4 regions of the Desulfosediminicola ganghwensis genome follow, and region 3 is predicted to be linked to each of the others. Evidence: riboswitches for the same ligand, from Rfam matches in the RefSeq annotation. Region 3 holds a riboswitch; each other region holds the start of a gene.

Region 1 (3,985 bases), 560 kb from region 3:
CGGCAGCTAAAGCCAGGACGGAGATGGATAAGATAGAGCTCGGTGGCTCAACGCTCGACCAGGATCTTGTCGATCAGTTGCGACTCGCCCTGCAGGCACGTGAAAAATCGGAACTTGCTGATAAGAGAATGGCTCGTGAACAGGCTAAAGTCGATCTGGCAATCAAAGAAGCTGAAGGAGGAACTTCAGAGCTTAAAGACGATGAAGCAGAGAATACAGAACACGATAATCCGGAAGATGGGGGCGGAGTAGATCGCCAATGAATTAGGATACCAAGAACCTGCATCCGGTGGTCTTACGCTTTGGTGTTTCCAAGAAGTGTTCAATCAGCTATGATGCCGATTGACGTTGACTCTGAAACCTCTTGTTCGCACCTGAACTGTCCTAGGTCGGCAGACAGGTGCGAACCTTTTTTTATGATCTGATAGTTTTCAGTGAGTGGAATTTTTCATCGGGGTATTGCTACCAGAAAGGCAGCTGGTTATGAGTGGAATAGATATAGACAAACTGACGGAACTACTTTTGCAGCAGCGGAAAGAGTTGATCGGGCAGAAAAAGGCCGGTCAGGCCTCCACCCGCACTGTCGAATTGGATCAATCAACTGTAGGACGCCTCTCAAGGATGGATGCCATGCAATCTCAAGCTATGGCACTTGAAGGCAAGCGACGACGAGAGATACAACTTACCCGCATTGAGGCAGCTCTTGAACGAATTGAAGAGGGGGAGTTTGGCTACTGTGCCATGTACGATGAAGAGATTGCAGGTCGCCGTCTCGAGATTGACCCGGCCAACCCTTTCTGTGTGCACTGTGCTGAAAAAATCTAGAGAAAAAAATCTGGTAATCATTGGTGGCGCCGGCAGAAATGTTGGTAAAACCGAATTCGTCTGCCGCCTGATACAATCGTTTTCAGCTGAATATGACATCTATGCGTTGAAGGTCTCTGCTATTTTCCCGGACGAGCATCTTTATCATGGGGATCACAGCCGTGATTTTCTTGAAGGAAAACTGTTTGAAGAAAATCGCCTTAATGGTCCAAAGGATACCTCCCGTATGCTACGGGCAGGTGCGAAAAAAGTGTTCTATCTTAGAAGTGATGACGCAGGGATAGAGGCAGGGTATCGGGAATTCTCGAAAAGAATTCCCGATAATGCGCTTGTTGTATGTGAATCAAACAGTTTAAGGTCGGTGGTTGATCCTGCTATTCATATTGTTGTGCGTTCTGTATCAGGCGAGATAAAACCGAGGGCGTTGGCGCAGCTTGCCAGGGCGAATCTGGTGGTGGTTTCAGATGGCACTTCCGGTTTTTCTGAACTCAATTCTATAGAAATCGTAGATGGCAATTGCTGGCAACTGATCCCTTGAGGTAATTTCAAATAATAAGGCGGCTTGGTGTCTGGTGGTACGTATCACCCTGGAGCTCTCTTTAGCCTGAAGTGCGCATGAGGGATTCGGGCTAATTAGCTTCTAACTGTTGTTCTCTCTCTGTAGTAATTGCTCGTTTCTGGTCCGAACCATAATCTGCCGACATTGTCAGTAAGGCAAAATAGTATCCGGCGGCTGCAATTATCAGAACCAGTATAGTGATACGCAAAAATTCCCACGGCTTTTGCCAGAGGAATACCAAAAGGACCACTCCTACAATGGCGGCAATGATGGGGTAACTGACGATAAATTGATAAATGGTCGCGTAGATATCAGATAAAATCATAGTGTTTCAAGTAGTATAGTTGATTTTGGGAGTATCTCATAGCTGTCGCAATTCATTGCGTAGCTGATGTGAAGATAATATGTAGTCACAAGTTATGCAAATTCCAGACCGATTTATTGGCTGCAGGTAACTGCTTCAGTCAGTTTACTCTCTGAATACGTTGAGGTATTCAATTTTATGTTGCCGGCTTAATCTGCATGACATACCATTAATCGTACGGTCAATCATTGTAAGTACAAGTTGATACGCGGGAGCTTGGAATAACCAGGCTGAGAGGGGTCTGAAAGGGCCCGACCGCTTAACCTGATCCGGATAATGCCGGCGGAGGGAAAAGTGTGGCTTTCAGCCATCTCCGCTCTGGGGGTGGCTTTTTTTATTGCACACGCTCCTCTGCCCGAAAGTAGTATCTGATTGTAAAAACTGCAGATCAGAACTGCTTCTCCGGGCAAAATTTCACTTTAAAGGAAATAAGTATGAATGGAGCGATTTGCAAGTTGAAGAGAGTATTGTTAATTTTTGCTCTCGTGTTCATTTTGCCTGCCTGGTGCCATGCAGGACAGACGTTAACTTTGATGACCCATGACAGTTTTAATGTCAGTAAAGAAGTTATTGCCGAATTTGAAAGAGAAAATGACGTTGTTGTTCGGTTTTTAAAGTCAGGTGATGCCGGGGCTGCTCTTGTTCAGGCTATCCTTTCTAAGAATAACCCAATGGCGGATCTCTTCTTCGGGGTAGATAACACTTTTCTATCCAGAGCTATCGGTGCAGATATCTTTGAACCGTACCAGTCTCCCATGCTGGAAATGATCCCCGATCGATTAAAGCTGGATAATGAAAACAGGTTGTTGCCTGTGAGTTATGGTGATGTTTGCCTCAACTACGATAAAGCCTGGTTTAAGGAAAAGGGGATAGCCCCACCAACTGACCTGACAGATCTGACCAGGGCGGAGTATAAAGGCCTCATTGCAGTGCAGAATCCGGCTACGTCCTCTCCGGGTATGGCGTTTCTGCTTGCAACCATAGGCAAGTTTGGCGAGGGCGATTATCTTAATTACTGGAAGAAGTTGCGTGAGAATAAGGTGCTGATTGCCCAGGGGTGGTCTGATGCCTACTTCGGACACTTCACAGCTGCTTCAGAGGGGGATCGCCCTATAGTGGTGAGTTATGCTACCAGCCCACCGGCAACTGTATATTATGCTGAGACTGAGCCTGAAGAGGCTCCAACCGTGGCATTAGTGACCGATGACAACGCTTTCAGGCAGATCGAATTTGTGGGAATCCTGAAAGGGAGCAAAAATGTCACGGTTGCCCGAAAATTTGTCGATTTCATGCTCAGCAAAACGTTTCAGGAGGACATTCCCCTGCAAATGTTTGTCTATCCGGCCAACAGCGAAGCTAATCTTCCTGAAATATTTATAAAGTATTCAAAAGTCGCAGAGAAACCGTTAAAGGTCGATCCCGCAGCCATCGAGACCAATAGGGAAAAATGGCTGGAGGATTGGACAAACGTGATGTTGCGATAATTACGGATGTTGGGTCTCGAGTAGTCTTTAAAACAACCAGTCATTAAAGCATAACCCCGATATCTCATCGGCACAGGTATAGGAAAGCGCGGAGTTCGTTGCACCAGATTCAGGCAGCCTGTTTGATTGGAAAATGTGAATAAAATTAGATTAATGAGCAGTGCAAGGGGATTGGCTCCAGGGCATTGGCGACATCTTGACTACGCAGGTTGTATAACCTGCATGTTGGTGAAATTTACATAGTGGTCATGGGGAATGCTGGTTAAAGGTATATTGTTACTGGGGTTGTACTGGTGAATGAACAATCTCGAAATTCGCTGCGGTGGCTGGTTTTTTCCCTGCCTCTGGTTTTCTTGGCACTGTTCTATTTTTATCCGTTAACCAAGATCGTGCTGTTCTCTTTTTTACCGGAGGGCAGCTGGCAACCTGAAAGGCTTGCCAAACTGGTCGCCAGTCCTGTTTATTTCCGTATTCTCTGGTTCACCATCTGGCAGGCGGCACTTTCCACCTTGCTGACTTTGCTGATTGCCCTTCCTGCAGCCTATATCTTTGCCAGATACCAATTTCGCGGCAAGAGTCTTCTGCAGGCAGTCATGACGGTTCCTTTCGTGCTGCCAACCGTTGTTGTTGCCGCAGCCTTTCGGGCACTTTTGGGGCAGAATGGGCTGGCGAATGACTTGCTGATAAATGTGTTTAATTTCAGCGTGCCTCCAATCAGGCTCGACCAGACTGTCTATTTTTTTCTACTCGCTC
Region 2 (3,985 bases), 1.4 Mb from region 3:
ATAAAGCGAAAATCGGTTCCATGCCGGAGCAGAGGCATGCTGATTTTTTTTTTAGCCCACAAAGTTAACGCTTGTTAACCAGTTTATATCAGCGGCTTGTTCATCAGTATCATCTATAACCTGAAGGAGGTATTGCCATGTTGCTCAATAGCGGGAATGCAAAAACCAACCAGGACTCAGCGCAGGATGAGAGTATCCAGGTAACCAGAAACCTGCTCCTGAACCCTAAAACTGTGTCCTACGAGCATCTTGACAGCGAATCCAGGCAACTGGTGCTGAAGACCATCGAGTTTTTTGAGACCAAGGGCAAGGAGCAGCTCAAGCACGACGATCACGAACGGGTCTGGTACGCCGACTTCCTCGAATTCTCGCATCGGGAGCAACTCTTTGCCACATTTCTTACTCCTGCCAAGTTCGGTGATGGAGCAAAACGTTGGGATACGTCCAGGAATTGCGCCATCAACGAGGTTTTGGGCTTTTACGGTTTGAGTTATTGGTACACCTGGCAGGTGACTATTCTTGGTCTTGGCCCCATCTGGATGAGTAACAACGAGGAGATTCAACATAAAACTGCGCGCCTCCTGGGAGAGGGTGAGATTTTTGCTTTCGGCCTCTCGGAAAAAGAGCATGGTGCAGATATCTACACCAGCGACGTCGGGCTTACCCCACAGTCTGATTCGGGCTGGCTGGCGAATGGTTCGAAATATTATATCGGCAACGCCAACGAGGCGGCCCTGGTTTCAACGTTCGGCAAGTTCAATGATTCCGGCGACTATGTCTTTTTCGCAGTCAACTCCCAGCACGAGAACTACGAACTCGTAAAAAATGTCATAAATTCGCAAAATTACGTCGCAGAATACAAGCTGAACGACTACCCCATCAGCGAGAATGACATTCTGGCCAGGGGGCGGGATGCCTGGGATATGGCGCTCAATACTGTCAACGTCGGCAAATTCAACCTCGGCTGGGCCTCAATAGGCATCTGTAGCCACGCCTTCCACGAGGCAATCAACCACGCTGCCAACCGCCATCTTTTCGACCATTACGTCACCGATTTCGTCCATGTTCAGCAGCTTTTTATTGATGCATATGCGCGGCTTACGGCCATGAAGCTTTTTGCTCTCAGGGCCATCGACTACATGCGCGTCGCAGGTACCGAGGACCGGCGCTATTTGCTCTTTACGCCAATGGTCAAGATGAAGGTGACGACCCAGGGCGAAGATGTCGTCAACGCACTGTGGGACGTTATTGCCGCCAAAGGTTTTGAAAAGGATATGTACTTTGAGATGGCTGCCAGAGATATCAGGGCGCTCCCTAAACTTGAGGGTACCGTTCATGTAAACATGGCGCTTATTATTAAATTCATGGCCAATTATTTTTTCAAGCCGGGCAGCTATAGCGAAACGCCGCGGCAAACTGCGCCGGTAAATGACGATTTTCTTTTCAGGCAGGGGGCGACCAAGGGCCTGGGCAAAACACGCTTTCACGATTATCGCACGATTTACAAAGAGTTCAACTCGCCCAACGTCAAAATTTTCAAAAAGCAAATCAGGCTGTTAAAGATCCTGCTGGTTGTCGGCAAGCCCAGCAAGCAACAGATCAAGGATTTTGATTTTCTGCTCAACCTCGGCGAACTGTTCACCCTCGTGGTGTATGGCCAGTTGATCCTCGAAAACGCCAAGTTGATGAAGATTGACCCGGCACTCATCGACCAGATTTTCGAGGTCATGATCCGGGACTTCTCGAAATTTGCCCTGCAACTCTATACCAAAGGCTCCACCAGCTTCATCCAGCAGAAGATCTGTACCAGGATGGTAAAACGCCCGGCAGTGAACCCGAAGCAGCTGCAGCACATCTGGGAAACGTATGTGTATAGCATGAAAGACCAGTACGAGATGAATCCATGATCTACGGCATAGCCTGATAAAGTGGGGGCAGGTTATCGCCCCACCTTTGTTTGAAGCAGGTGACGATAAAAGCTGGTGCCCGCGCCATTCGAGATCGGCCACGATTACAGTGGTCGATTATTTGTGGGAAAGAACTCTGATTGGACATTGGTTATTTTGTTTTGCAGGCCAGGTTCTTATCCACACCATCCTCAACGCTCTCCACAAAAGCTTGACCTGGCGAGGAGCGACTGGTAGTTTCCCGGGAAAATGTTCAATGCAACTGTCCATCAGAAAGAGTTGCATGCTTATTGACCTGGGGGAGTCTTCGGACTGAGAGTTTCGTTTTTCGTAGAATAACGAATCGACCCTTTGAACCTGATCCGGATAATACCGGCGGAGGGAACGGTCGAATCGTCCGCGGCATCCTGCCGCGCCCCGATCGAACCCTTCGATATCTTCACTATGGGGCACAACAATGTATAAAACACAGATGGAACTGGCGCGTGAAGGATACGTGACCGAGGACGTATCGATAGCAGCCGCAGAAGCCGGTCTCGACCCGGAAATACTTCGAGATCGAATCGCTGAAGGGACGGCAATAGTATGCCGGAACAACAGGCGAACGAGCGGAAAGCCGCTGGCGGTAGGGAAGGGAATCCGAACCAGGGTCAACGCTAATATCGGCACCAGTAAAGACGATACCTCCATTGAGAACGAACTTGCCAAGGCAAAAGCAGCAGTAGCCGCAGGTGCTGACGCTATAATGGACCTCTCCACCGGCGGACCGATCGATGAAATCCGGGCGGCAATCATTGCCGAAACCGATATCTGTATCGGTTCCGTTCCTCTTTACCAGGCAGCATGCGACACCGTTGTTCGAAAAGGAAAAGCCATCGTCGATATGAGTGTGGATGATATTTTTGACGGTATCAGGAAACATCTTGAGGACGGCGTCGATTTCATCACCGTTCATTGCGGTGTTACCCGGGCAACACTTGAGAAGATGGACAACGAGGGACGCATCATGGAGGTTGTCTCCCGCGGAGGCTCCTTTACCTGCGCCTGGATGCAGCACAATAATGCGGAAAATCCCCTGTATGAATACTTTGACCGCTTACTGGAATTGGTAAAGCCTTATGACGCAACTCTGTCGCTGGGTGACGGTTTCCGCCCGGGCTGTCTTGCCGATGCAACAGACAGGGCCCAGATCCATGAGCTGTTGACCCTTGGTGAGCTGACGCAGCGTGCCTGGGATGCCGGTATACAGGTGATGATCGAGGGACCTGGCCACGTGCCGCTTGACCAGATCAAGACCAACATCCAGTTACAGAAGAGACTCTGCCATGGTGCGCCGTTCTATGTTCTCGGTCCCCTGGTGACCGATGTCGCACCAGGCTACGATCACATAAGCTGTGCAATCGGCGGCGCTATAGCGGCAAGTGCCGGTGCGGATTTTCTCTGCTATGTAACCCCCAGCGAACATCTCTGTCTGCCGACCATAGAAGATGTGCATGAAGGTGTTATGGCAACCCGCCTAGCGGGTCACGCTGCTGATATTGTAAAAGGTATTCCCGGTGCGATGGAGTGGGACAACAAGATGTCACGGGCCAGAAAAAATCTGGACTGGGAAAAACAGTACGAACTCGCGCTTGATCCAGATCTGGCCAGAAAACGAAGAGGTGCAACAGCAGAGCTGGCAGAAGCCCATGGTGCGTGCACTATGTGTGGTGAATTTTGCGCGTATAAAATGATGGATCAAAGGAAAGAAGCAAGCAAGGCTACGGCCTGCAAGTCAGCTCAATAACAGCGGAAGTACTAGCTTTTTAATATCATTTTCGGGACAGAGCCGAATGGAGTTCCACTGTTCGGCTCCGACCTTGGCACCAAACAATAAAGCCGCAATCTGAACAGTCTGGGGATTGGGGTTTTTGTTGTTTTTATCAGTAACCAAAACGAATCGAGTTACAGGGCGCATTTTTTTCCTATTTCCTGCCTGAAGCCAGTATGTACAGCGGTTGTTGGGGGCTACTTTGCATGCTTTGGTGTGAGAAATTGAAAAGAGAGAGTGAAAAAACTTGCAGCCATAAAAAAAATGG
Region 3 (3,985 bases):
GCTTTGATGTAGCTCTTCAGGAACCAGGGACGTATTGGCGCTTCATCCCGGTGATTGGCTACGCATTCCACACCCAGGAGTTTGAAATGACCAATGGCTATCAGGAGCTATACATTGATGAGGATGGAATCAGTTGGCCCCCAGGACCGTTTGACGGGCTGGACAGCAGTTACGACAGTGACTGGAGCGGGCCCTGGATCGGAATAGAGCTGGAATGGAGACCAGCTGTAAAGCACAGTCTTATAGTCGGGTTTGAATATAGCTGGCTTGATTATGAGGCTGACGCGACCTGGAACCTGAGAGAAGATTTGATGCAGCCGACAAGCTTCGAGCATGATGCGGATGGCAGCGGTGTCAGTCTCAATGCTGAATATCGATATGACGTTACCATGAACTGGTATCTGGGACTTCAATTCTATTACTACAACATGAGTACTGATTCGGGGACAAAAACAACCTATGCGGCCGATGGCACAATTTACAAAAGCAAATTCAACGGGGCGGATTGGGAGTCTTACTCTGCTTTAGTTAAGATGGGATACTATTTTTAGTTCCGGGTGAATAAGATTGTAGATTGCAGGGTAGAGAAACATCTATCGTTTCCGTTGCATCGGCTGCTGAATTTATTTTAAACAAAAAAGGCTTACGAATAGATCGTAAGCCTTTGGCAATTCTGGAGCGGGAAACGGGGGTCGAACCCGCGGCCTTCAGCTTGGGAAGCTGACACTCTACCACTGAGTTATTCCCGCAAGAAAGTTGAAGAAGTATAAAGTTCTTGTTTGGGGTTGTCAACTAAGACGTTGTGGTAGTTTTTGTATGAAATTCGGCAGGGTCGGCAATTACCAGGTAAAGTGGATCAGAACGACGTATTTCGTTTGCTAATGCTGAGGCTGATCTTGTATTTGAACTGCAGGAAATATCAAAACCGGGTGAATCTTAGGTCTCTAAGCTAAGAACTGGTTTCTTCTGGAATAACAGGAAGGCTGCTCTGAAAGACGGGAAACAGTAAGTTACTTCGAGGTATATCAAATCACTACAGTGTCAAAGGAGTTGGCTGTTCTGCAGCCAACCCCCTCTGGCAGTTTATTTGATCTTAACTACATTCTGGGCTGAAGGGCCTTTAGGGCCTTCAGTGACCTCAAAACTCACGCGCTCGCCTTCTGCGAGTGATTTGAAGCCGGTAGTCTGAATTGCGGAGTGATGAACAAAGACATCCTTTCCACCATCCTGCTCGATAAATCCAAATCCCTTGGCATCATTAAACCACTTAACTGTTCCTTCAACCATTGTGACAACTCCTGTGTTAGTGTGGGGCGAAACTGCCCCGTTTTCCAAACTCGATATTCTCTTTTCCAGGATATCGAGTCATAACCCGCTTCACGGGTTAATTCTGCACTGATATTTCTGCTATTTATTCAAAAAGCAGTACCGTATGATAACGGCTTTATCTGCGTTTCTTTCCTTTTTTCTGAGGTTTGGCTTCACGGCAAACGAGTTGACGGTGCTTATACTCGTGTCTGTTGAGATCTTCCATGGCTTTATGTCCCTCGCTTCGAGACCCCATTTCAATAAAGGCAAAGCCTTTTGATCGTCCGCTGAAGTGGTCAGTCACAAGGTTTGCGTTGACGACTTCTCCGTATTGGGTAAATAGAGCTAATACCTCGCTCTCGCTGATATCATAGGGCAGGTTGCCTATAAAGAGCTTCACTCAGGATCTCCTGTTTGCTGTGACCAGCGGCGAAATGTTGTCGGCAACAAAATGCGATAGGGCCGCAAGTAAGGTGTCGAGAACCACGAAGCGTGATCTTGATTTATAGAATGAGGGTGTCAGAATCCAGGCCATACCGGTAAGCTGATAGTCCCCATGAGAAAGCTATTGCTGCTGCCACTGGTGAAATTTTCAGGTGTCCATGAATGTGTCGGGCAGTATCGGGTGGGAGGGATTAAACCCGCGATTTTCGGCCTGGAAGAAACACGATTTCGACGCTGTATAATTTCAGCAGAATACATTAAGAAATATAGATGTCTCCTTAGATATTGTCAACGGATAAGTCATGTTAGGTGTTTGGGGTTGCTGCATGAGTGCCACAGGTTGCAGGGAGTAATAACGCAAATGTTGTGAGTAGTTTCGCTGTCAACCAACCATTTGACATTCCATTTATGATATTCTATAAATGTTCAATATAATTTGCAAGGGGTGGCTGATAAGCCTGAGATGATACCCTTTGAACCTGATCTGGTTAACGCCAGCGTAGGGATGCACGGATGATTGTTGTATTCATATCAGATTCTTCATCGGTTTTCGGCTGAGCAATCCCGCTCAGACATCTCTTTTTCTGTTGCCTCCTGTTTTCATTTTACGTGCCTGTAAACACCAGATTGTCATGGGCGTTTGCTGTGCAGATATTGCCAGCTCCAACGGCAATAATTTACCGAGGAGGGAACCAATGTCCCGGACCAGCACTCCAGCTGAACGTGCAGCAGAAAACTTGCAGAAAGTTCGAGCTAATAATCCGCTTATTCATAATATCACCAATTTTGTGGTGATGAATTCAACAGCCAATGTGCTTCTGGCGGCAGGGGCGTCGCCTGTCATGGCCCATGCCGAAAATGAGGTTGAGGAGATGGCCGGCTTTGCCGGAGCGTTAGTACTCAATATTGGCACCCTGACTGATGCCTGGGTCGATTCAATGGTGAAGGCCGGCAGGAAAGCGTCCGAATTGGGCACTCCAATAGTGCTTGATCCGGTTGGCTCGGGTGCAACTGCACTTCGTACTGCTGCCGCCAAACGAATTATTGCTGATACGCAGGTAACCGTGATCCGCGGTAACGCTTCAGAGGTACTGTCATTGCGTGATGCAGATTCTAAAACACGAGGTGTCGATGCGCTTCATTCCGTGGAAGATGCGGCAGGCGTTGCAGGGATTCTTGCCGGGGAGCTTGGAGTTACCCTGGCAGTTACCGGACCGGTGGATCTTGTTACCGATGGCATGCGGGTGCTTCGCGTTGAAAACGGGCATAAGCTGATGCCTTATGTAACGGGCACCGGCTGTGCGGCAACAACCATAGTTGGTGCTTTCAATGCGGTAGACGATGATCCGGTCATGGCTACCGCCACAGCTTTGGCCTATTTCGGTCTGGCTGGAGAAATGGCAGGTGAAATATCCAAAGGACCGGGAAGCTTCATGGTCAACCTTCTTGACAGTCTCTACACAATTACGCCGGAAGATCTCCGCACAGGCTGTCGTATTTGTCCATGAACAAATTCGAGTCTTGCAGCATTGGGAAAGGAAGCACTTTATGAAGCTGAACTATTCAGTCTACCTGGTTACAGACCGGGAGATGGCCGGAGAGTGTAATCTGGCAGATATCGTGGTTGCTGCAGTCAGCGGTGGAGTAAGTTGCGTGCAGATAAGGGAGAAGAATCTGCCCACACGCCGATTTGTGGAGGAGGCAAGGGGGCTGGTCGAACATCTCAGGCCGCTTGGAATCCCGCTCATTGTCAACGACCGCGTGGATGTCGCACTTGCATGCGATGCAGACGGTGTGCATCTCGGCCAGAATGACATGCATATAAAGGATGCCCGTTCTTTGCTGGGAGGCCAGAAGATAATAGGTATATCGGCGGAATCCCTGGCTGACGCCAGGCGGGCAGAGCTGGAAGGTGCTGATTATATCGGCATCAGCCCGGTCTTTGCCACAGCCACTAAAGCAGATATTGCCAAGCCTCTTGGTCTGGGAGGGGTTCGAATAATCCGTGACAACGTACAACTGCCTCTGGTGGGCATTGGTGGGATCTCTGCTGCCAATGCAGCCGATGTCATTCAGCACGGCGCAGATGGTGTGGCGGTGGTTTCGGCGATCATTGCTGCTGAAAGTCCGGAGGCTTCGGCCCGTGAGCTATTACAGCAGGTGACTTCAGCAAAAAGGATCGTTTAAGTATGCAAGAGTTTCATTTGCAAAGTTGTACCACTCCGCCTGCTAT
Region 4 (3,985 bases), 2.3 Mb from region 3:
GAATCGCTGGTTGCCTGCCAGTCATGGCGGATTAATTCATCATAAAAACTCATAACACCCCCTTACTCATTATCAAGAAAGGCAGTTAAGGGGCTGCTCGCCTCGGCATTGTCGCGTACCTCTGCCAGTCTCGCTTCATATGCCATACGACCGGCTTCAACCGCCATTTTAAAAGCTTGTCCCATCTGCACCGGGTTAAGTGAAACGGCAATTGCGGTATTGACCAATACAGCATCGGCACCAAGCTCCATTGCATACGCGGCATGGGATGGAGCCCCTATTCCCGCATCAACCACAACCGGCACCTGTGATTGCTCGATAATGATTTTCAACATCTCTGCAGTCTGGATACCTTTATTGGTGCCAATTGGTGCTCCTAGGGGCATAACAGTTGCCGCCCCGGCCTCTTCCAGCCTCTTGCAGAGAACAGGATCTGCCTGGATATATGGCATAACGATGAACCCCTGTTTTACCAACTCCTCGGTAGCCAGAAGCGTCTCAACCGGATCAGGCAGCAGGTATTTAGGGTCGGGGTGAATTTCTAGTTTCAGCCAATTGGTACCAAGTGCCTCTCTCGCCATCTGGGCCACAAAAACAGCCTCCCTGGCATTACGCACGCCAGAAGTATTTGGCAGCAACTGAAGCCTCGGATGATCGAGATGACGCAAAATATCATCATTGTTATCTGCCAGATCGACACGCTTCAGCGCCACCGTCACCAACTCACTCTCCGACGCGATGATGGCATTGCGCATCAGATTGTTTGAAGCGAATTTGCCGGTTCCCGTAAAAAGACGAGACTCAAATGTGCAATCTGCTATTTTCAAAGAACTTCCACTCACGATTCTTCTCCTGAGATATAGAGTAACCACGCATAATACGCATATATGATTTTGGGATTACAAAAAATGCTGCGTAAACTTATGAAACCTGTTGCCTGATGGCAGCTATCCTGCTCTGGGGATTTTCGGCATCAAGAATGAGTGATGAAATGGCAACACCATGGACACCTGAAGAAATAAGCGGTGCGATATCTTCAACCGCAATTCCGCCAATGGCGACAATTGGAGTTGTAATCCCCCGCCGCCGGCATTCCTGCATTATGGTCCGATACCCCTCAAGCCCAAGAGTCGGGCTCAGATTCTTTTTGGTTGAGGTAAATCGATACGGCCCGAGCCCGATATAATCGACGCCTTGCTTGTGTCTCAGCTCAATATCTGCAAAAGTATTGCATGTCCCGCCAATGATCGCCGAGCTACCGAGCAAATCCCTGGCCATTTGAGGCTCACCATCATCCAGGCCGAGATGAACGCCGTCGGCACCAAGTTCCGCAGCCAGCTCAATGTCGTCGTTGACCATAAATGTTGCCTTGAAACTCCGGCAAATCTCGGCCACCTCCTTACCTACTGAAAGCTTCTCATCCCGATCGGCATCTTTAAAACGAAACTGCAACCAATCTATCCCTGCGCGACAAACGACCTCCGCTTGCTCCACAAGACTGGAATCAGGGCGTGGGTCTGTAATAAACTGAATTTTTCCAGCAATCATAATAATTCTATTTTTATAAGAAATTTAAGGTACTCTAATCATAGCGACCAGACAGAATCGTGGCTCAGATTCGGTCGGCAATCTTCTGCAAATTTCGAAAAGCACTTACCCGCTCGACCACTCCTTCATGCTGCCAGATAGTGCCAAGAGCGGCAGCACCCCAGCAAATACTGGAGGAAAGTTCAGGAAGCTTTTGTGCAGTTATACCCCCCAGGGCAACCAGTCTTCTGCCGGAACTGTTCGTACAGTTGTGCAGTTCATCAACAGAAACTGCCGACAAATACCCCTGCTTGGACACCGAATCAAAAACCGGGCTGATAAAGAGATATTCATAGATACCGGCCAAACACTCGACTTCTTCTATGGAATGGCAGGACCTGCTGCGACTGTAAGCAGGCGTGGTGCTACACGGATGAATCGATCTGGAGGGAAGATGAGCTCCGCGAAGCTGGTATTTTTCCAACAAATCATAATTGGAATGGATCATTATCCTGGGGTGGTGAGCCGGATCAATCCCATCCAGCAACTCAGCCATCTGAAGATTACTCCACCCAGGTTTACGCAGGTGTAAAATCTCAAGACCTGCTGAAAATAATGCGTTAATTGTCTCTGTCTCCGCACCATCAAAACCGGGAGTGGAAATAACCAGCAGTTTCATCTCAGCCCCCCTGAGTCGCCATAACAAGCATTACCACATCGCCGTCAGACAGCACATGGACTGGCCAATTATTCTTGGGGATAACTGCATAGTTGACGGCTACAGCGAGACCTTCTTCCGTCATATTCAGCAAATGCAGAGCATCCTTTACGGTGGCCTCTTCGGCCAGCGCATACTTCTGATCATTAATTACAACGTGCATGATTTACTCTTATTCATTGTGCTGAATGTTAATAGCTTACAAACTTTGCCGCAAAAGGCGAAAAACAGAGACCAACACAATTCAAATCGAGGGGGGGGGAGGAGGTGGAGAAAAACAATGATTCCCTACGCCGGCATTACCCGGATCAGGTTAAGGGTATAATCTCAGCTCGTAATCCACGGGCACCCCTGTTCTTTGAAATGTAGCTTGTTTATTACTGTATAGAGCAAAAGAAAGCTCGAAAAAAACTGACACAAATTGATGAGCGAAATTGGACTGGCTTACAATTATTTGTTTCAACAAACTTAAAATTTTAACCCAAAATGGGCCATGGATATGGATCCATGGCCCCTCCAACTCTCTCTGAATTGTAACGCATAAAATTTTCTAAATTATAACTACAAAGAAAAACAGGCCCTTTATCATAACATTGATTAAGAGCCTGTATATACATCAAAATGTTTTCTGATTACCCCTGAGAACCAGCAACCACTGGCCGGGAGTGAGGCGTGGGGCATCACATTGATGTGTGAATGAACCGGCAACTACGACAAGCTATTTTTTTATCATTCGATACCCTAAAAGTAATAAAACGGCACCACCAGTAGCTATGAGCAAGCTGGAGAAGTTGAAACCGGTTACGGTGCCGAAGCCAAGCCTGGTTGAAATGAAGCCACCCACAAAGGCACCTACAATTCCGATAATAATTGTTACGATAAAGCCACCGGGATCAGCCCCCGGCATAATAAATTTCGCTAACAAGCCCACAACCAGGCCAAGGAAAACCCAAGAGAGAATACCCATATCCTGCCTCCATAATTTAGCACCACTTTCATTTGAAATGACTTCTCGAAATAGATGTAGAGGACTCACGTCTCGACAAGTCCCATCTTGCTATTATCACGAAAGAGCAAAAGCTTGCCCACATAGCCTAACATTAAAAACGCTTTCACTCATGTCCAGCAGGCATTTGTCATACCCCAGTGGCAGAATCGGCCAGTGCACATTTGATAAAACACTGCAATTCCCTGCCACCAGCCTATATCGAGAAATAATACTATGAGATTGCTATATTACATAACCTAGAGCCACTCCGGAGGAGGAGTAACACCGGTAATGATGCAGTAAAGAAAAATTATTTCAACGGGCCTTTTTTACCGAGTCATGTCTTCAATTGCCAGAAACCAGCTTTGGCTCCGGGTGTCTCACACTTCGAATCTGACGGTATGACACCAATGGGCCCAATTTCGATTATCCAGAGCCTTTCTAATAATAGACCCTTAATACATGCCACGAACCACACCACATTTTCGACCTGTCGTGCGATACCTCTCTTGATATTTTTCAGATTAGCTCTGAAGCTCAGCAAAAGCTGGTCAGGAGTTAGGCGTGAGATGGCAGGCGATTACACCGTGAACATTGAATTCAATCTGTTCTTCACTTCATACGCTGAATGTTACATCGTAAAATCGTTGCAACCAAAGATGGCGGTGATGTAGTCCTTCCTCCCCCCCTTTCATCTCCCATCACAAATCGTAATCTGAGGTTCAATCGCAATATAATTTTTTTTTAAAATT

Evidence for each region. Region 3 has a riboswitch for thiamine pyrophosphate ahead of thiM (hydroxyethylthiazole kinase). Riboswitches for the same ligand answer to the same signal wherever they lie in the genome.
Region 1: it holds a riboswitch for thiamine pyrophosphate, as region 3 does, so the genes downstream of both, FCL45_RS13760 (thiamine ABC transporter substrate-binding protein) here and thiM (hydroxyethylthiazole kinase) in region 3, are expected to answer to the same signal.
Region 2: it holds a riboswitch for thiamine pyrophosphate, as region 3 does, so the genes downstream of both, thiC (phosphomethylpyrimidine synthase ThiC) here and thiM (hydroxyethylthiazole kinase) in region 3, are expected to answer to the same signal.
Region 4: it holds a riboswitch for thiamine pyrophosphate, as region 3 does, so the genes downstream of both, thiS (sulfur carrier protein ThiS) here and thiM (hydroxyethylthiazole kinase) in region 3, are expected to answer to the same signal.

What each region holds. Positions count from the first base shown of each region.
Region 1 is NZ_CP050699.1:3,244,563-3,248,547, forward strand. Features, by position in the region: gene FCL45_RS13740 (amino acid permease) at 1-263, shown strand, start outside; gene FCL45_RS13745 (TraR/DksA family transcriptional regulator) at 484-825, shown strand; gene FCL45_RS13750 (molybdopterin-guanine dinucleotide biosynthesis protein B) at 809-1,363, shown strand; gene FCL45_RS13755 (hypothetical protein) at 1,455-1,709, opposite strand; TPP riboswitch at 1,947-2,056, shown strand; gene FCL45_RS13760 (thiamine ABC transporter substrate-binding protein) at 2,183-3,232, shown strand; gene FCL45_RS13765 (ABC transporter permease) at 3,526-3,985, shown strand, end outside.
Region 2 is NZ_CP050699.1:1,256,999-1,260,983, forward strand. Features, by position in the region: gene FCL45_RS05370 (acyl-CoA dehydrogenase family protein) at 138-1,907, shown strand; TPP riboswitch at 2,195-2,309, shown strand; gene thiC (phosphomethylpyrimidine synthase ThiC) at 2,365-3,693, shown strand.
Region 3 is NZ_CP050699.1:2,684,672-2,688,656, forward strand. Features, by position in the region: gene FCL45_RS11415 (hypothetical protein) at 1-551, shown strand, start outside; tRNA gene FCL45_RS11420 (tRNA-Gly) at 675-749, opposite strand; gene FCL45_RS11425 (cold-shock protein) at 1,084-1,287, opposite strand; gene FCL45_RS11430 (RNA recognition motif domain-containing protein) at 1,445-1,708, opposite strand; TPP riboswitch at 2,184-2,275, shown strand; gene thiM (hydroxyethylthiazole kinase) at 2,448-3,260, shown strand; gene thiE (thiamine phosphate synthase) at 3,301-3,939, shown strand; gene FCL45_RS11445 (ABC transporter ATP-binding protein) at 3,942-3,985, shown strand, end outside.
Region 4 is NZ_CP050699.1:4,986,334-4,990,318, forward strand. Features, by position in the region: gene thiH (2-iminoacetate synthase ThiH) at 1-53, opposite strand, end outside; gene FCL45_RS21445 (thiazole synthase) at 63-842, opposite strand; gene FCL45_RS21450 (thiamine phosphate synthase) at 922-1,548, opposite strand; gene FCL45_RS21455 (thiamine phosphate synthase) at 1,613-2,206, opposite strand; gene thiS (sulfur carrier protein ThiS) at 2,208-2,408, opposite strand; TPP riboswitch at 2,514-2,608, opposite strand; gene FCL45_RS21465 (GlsB/YeaQ/YmgE family stress response membrane protein) at 2,964-3,212, opposite strand.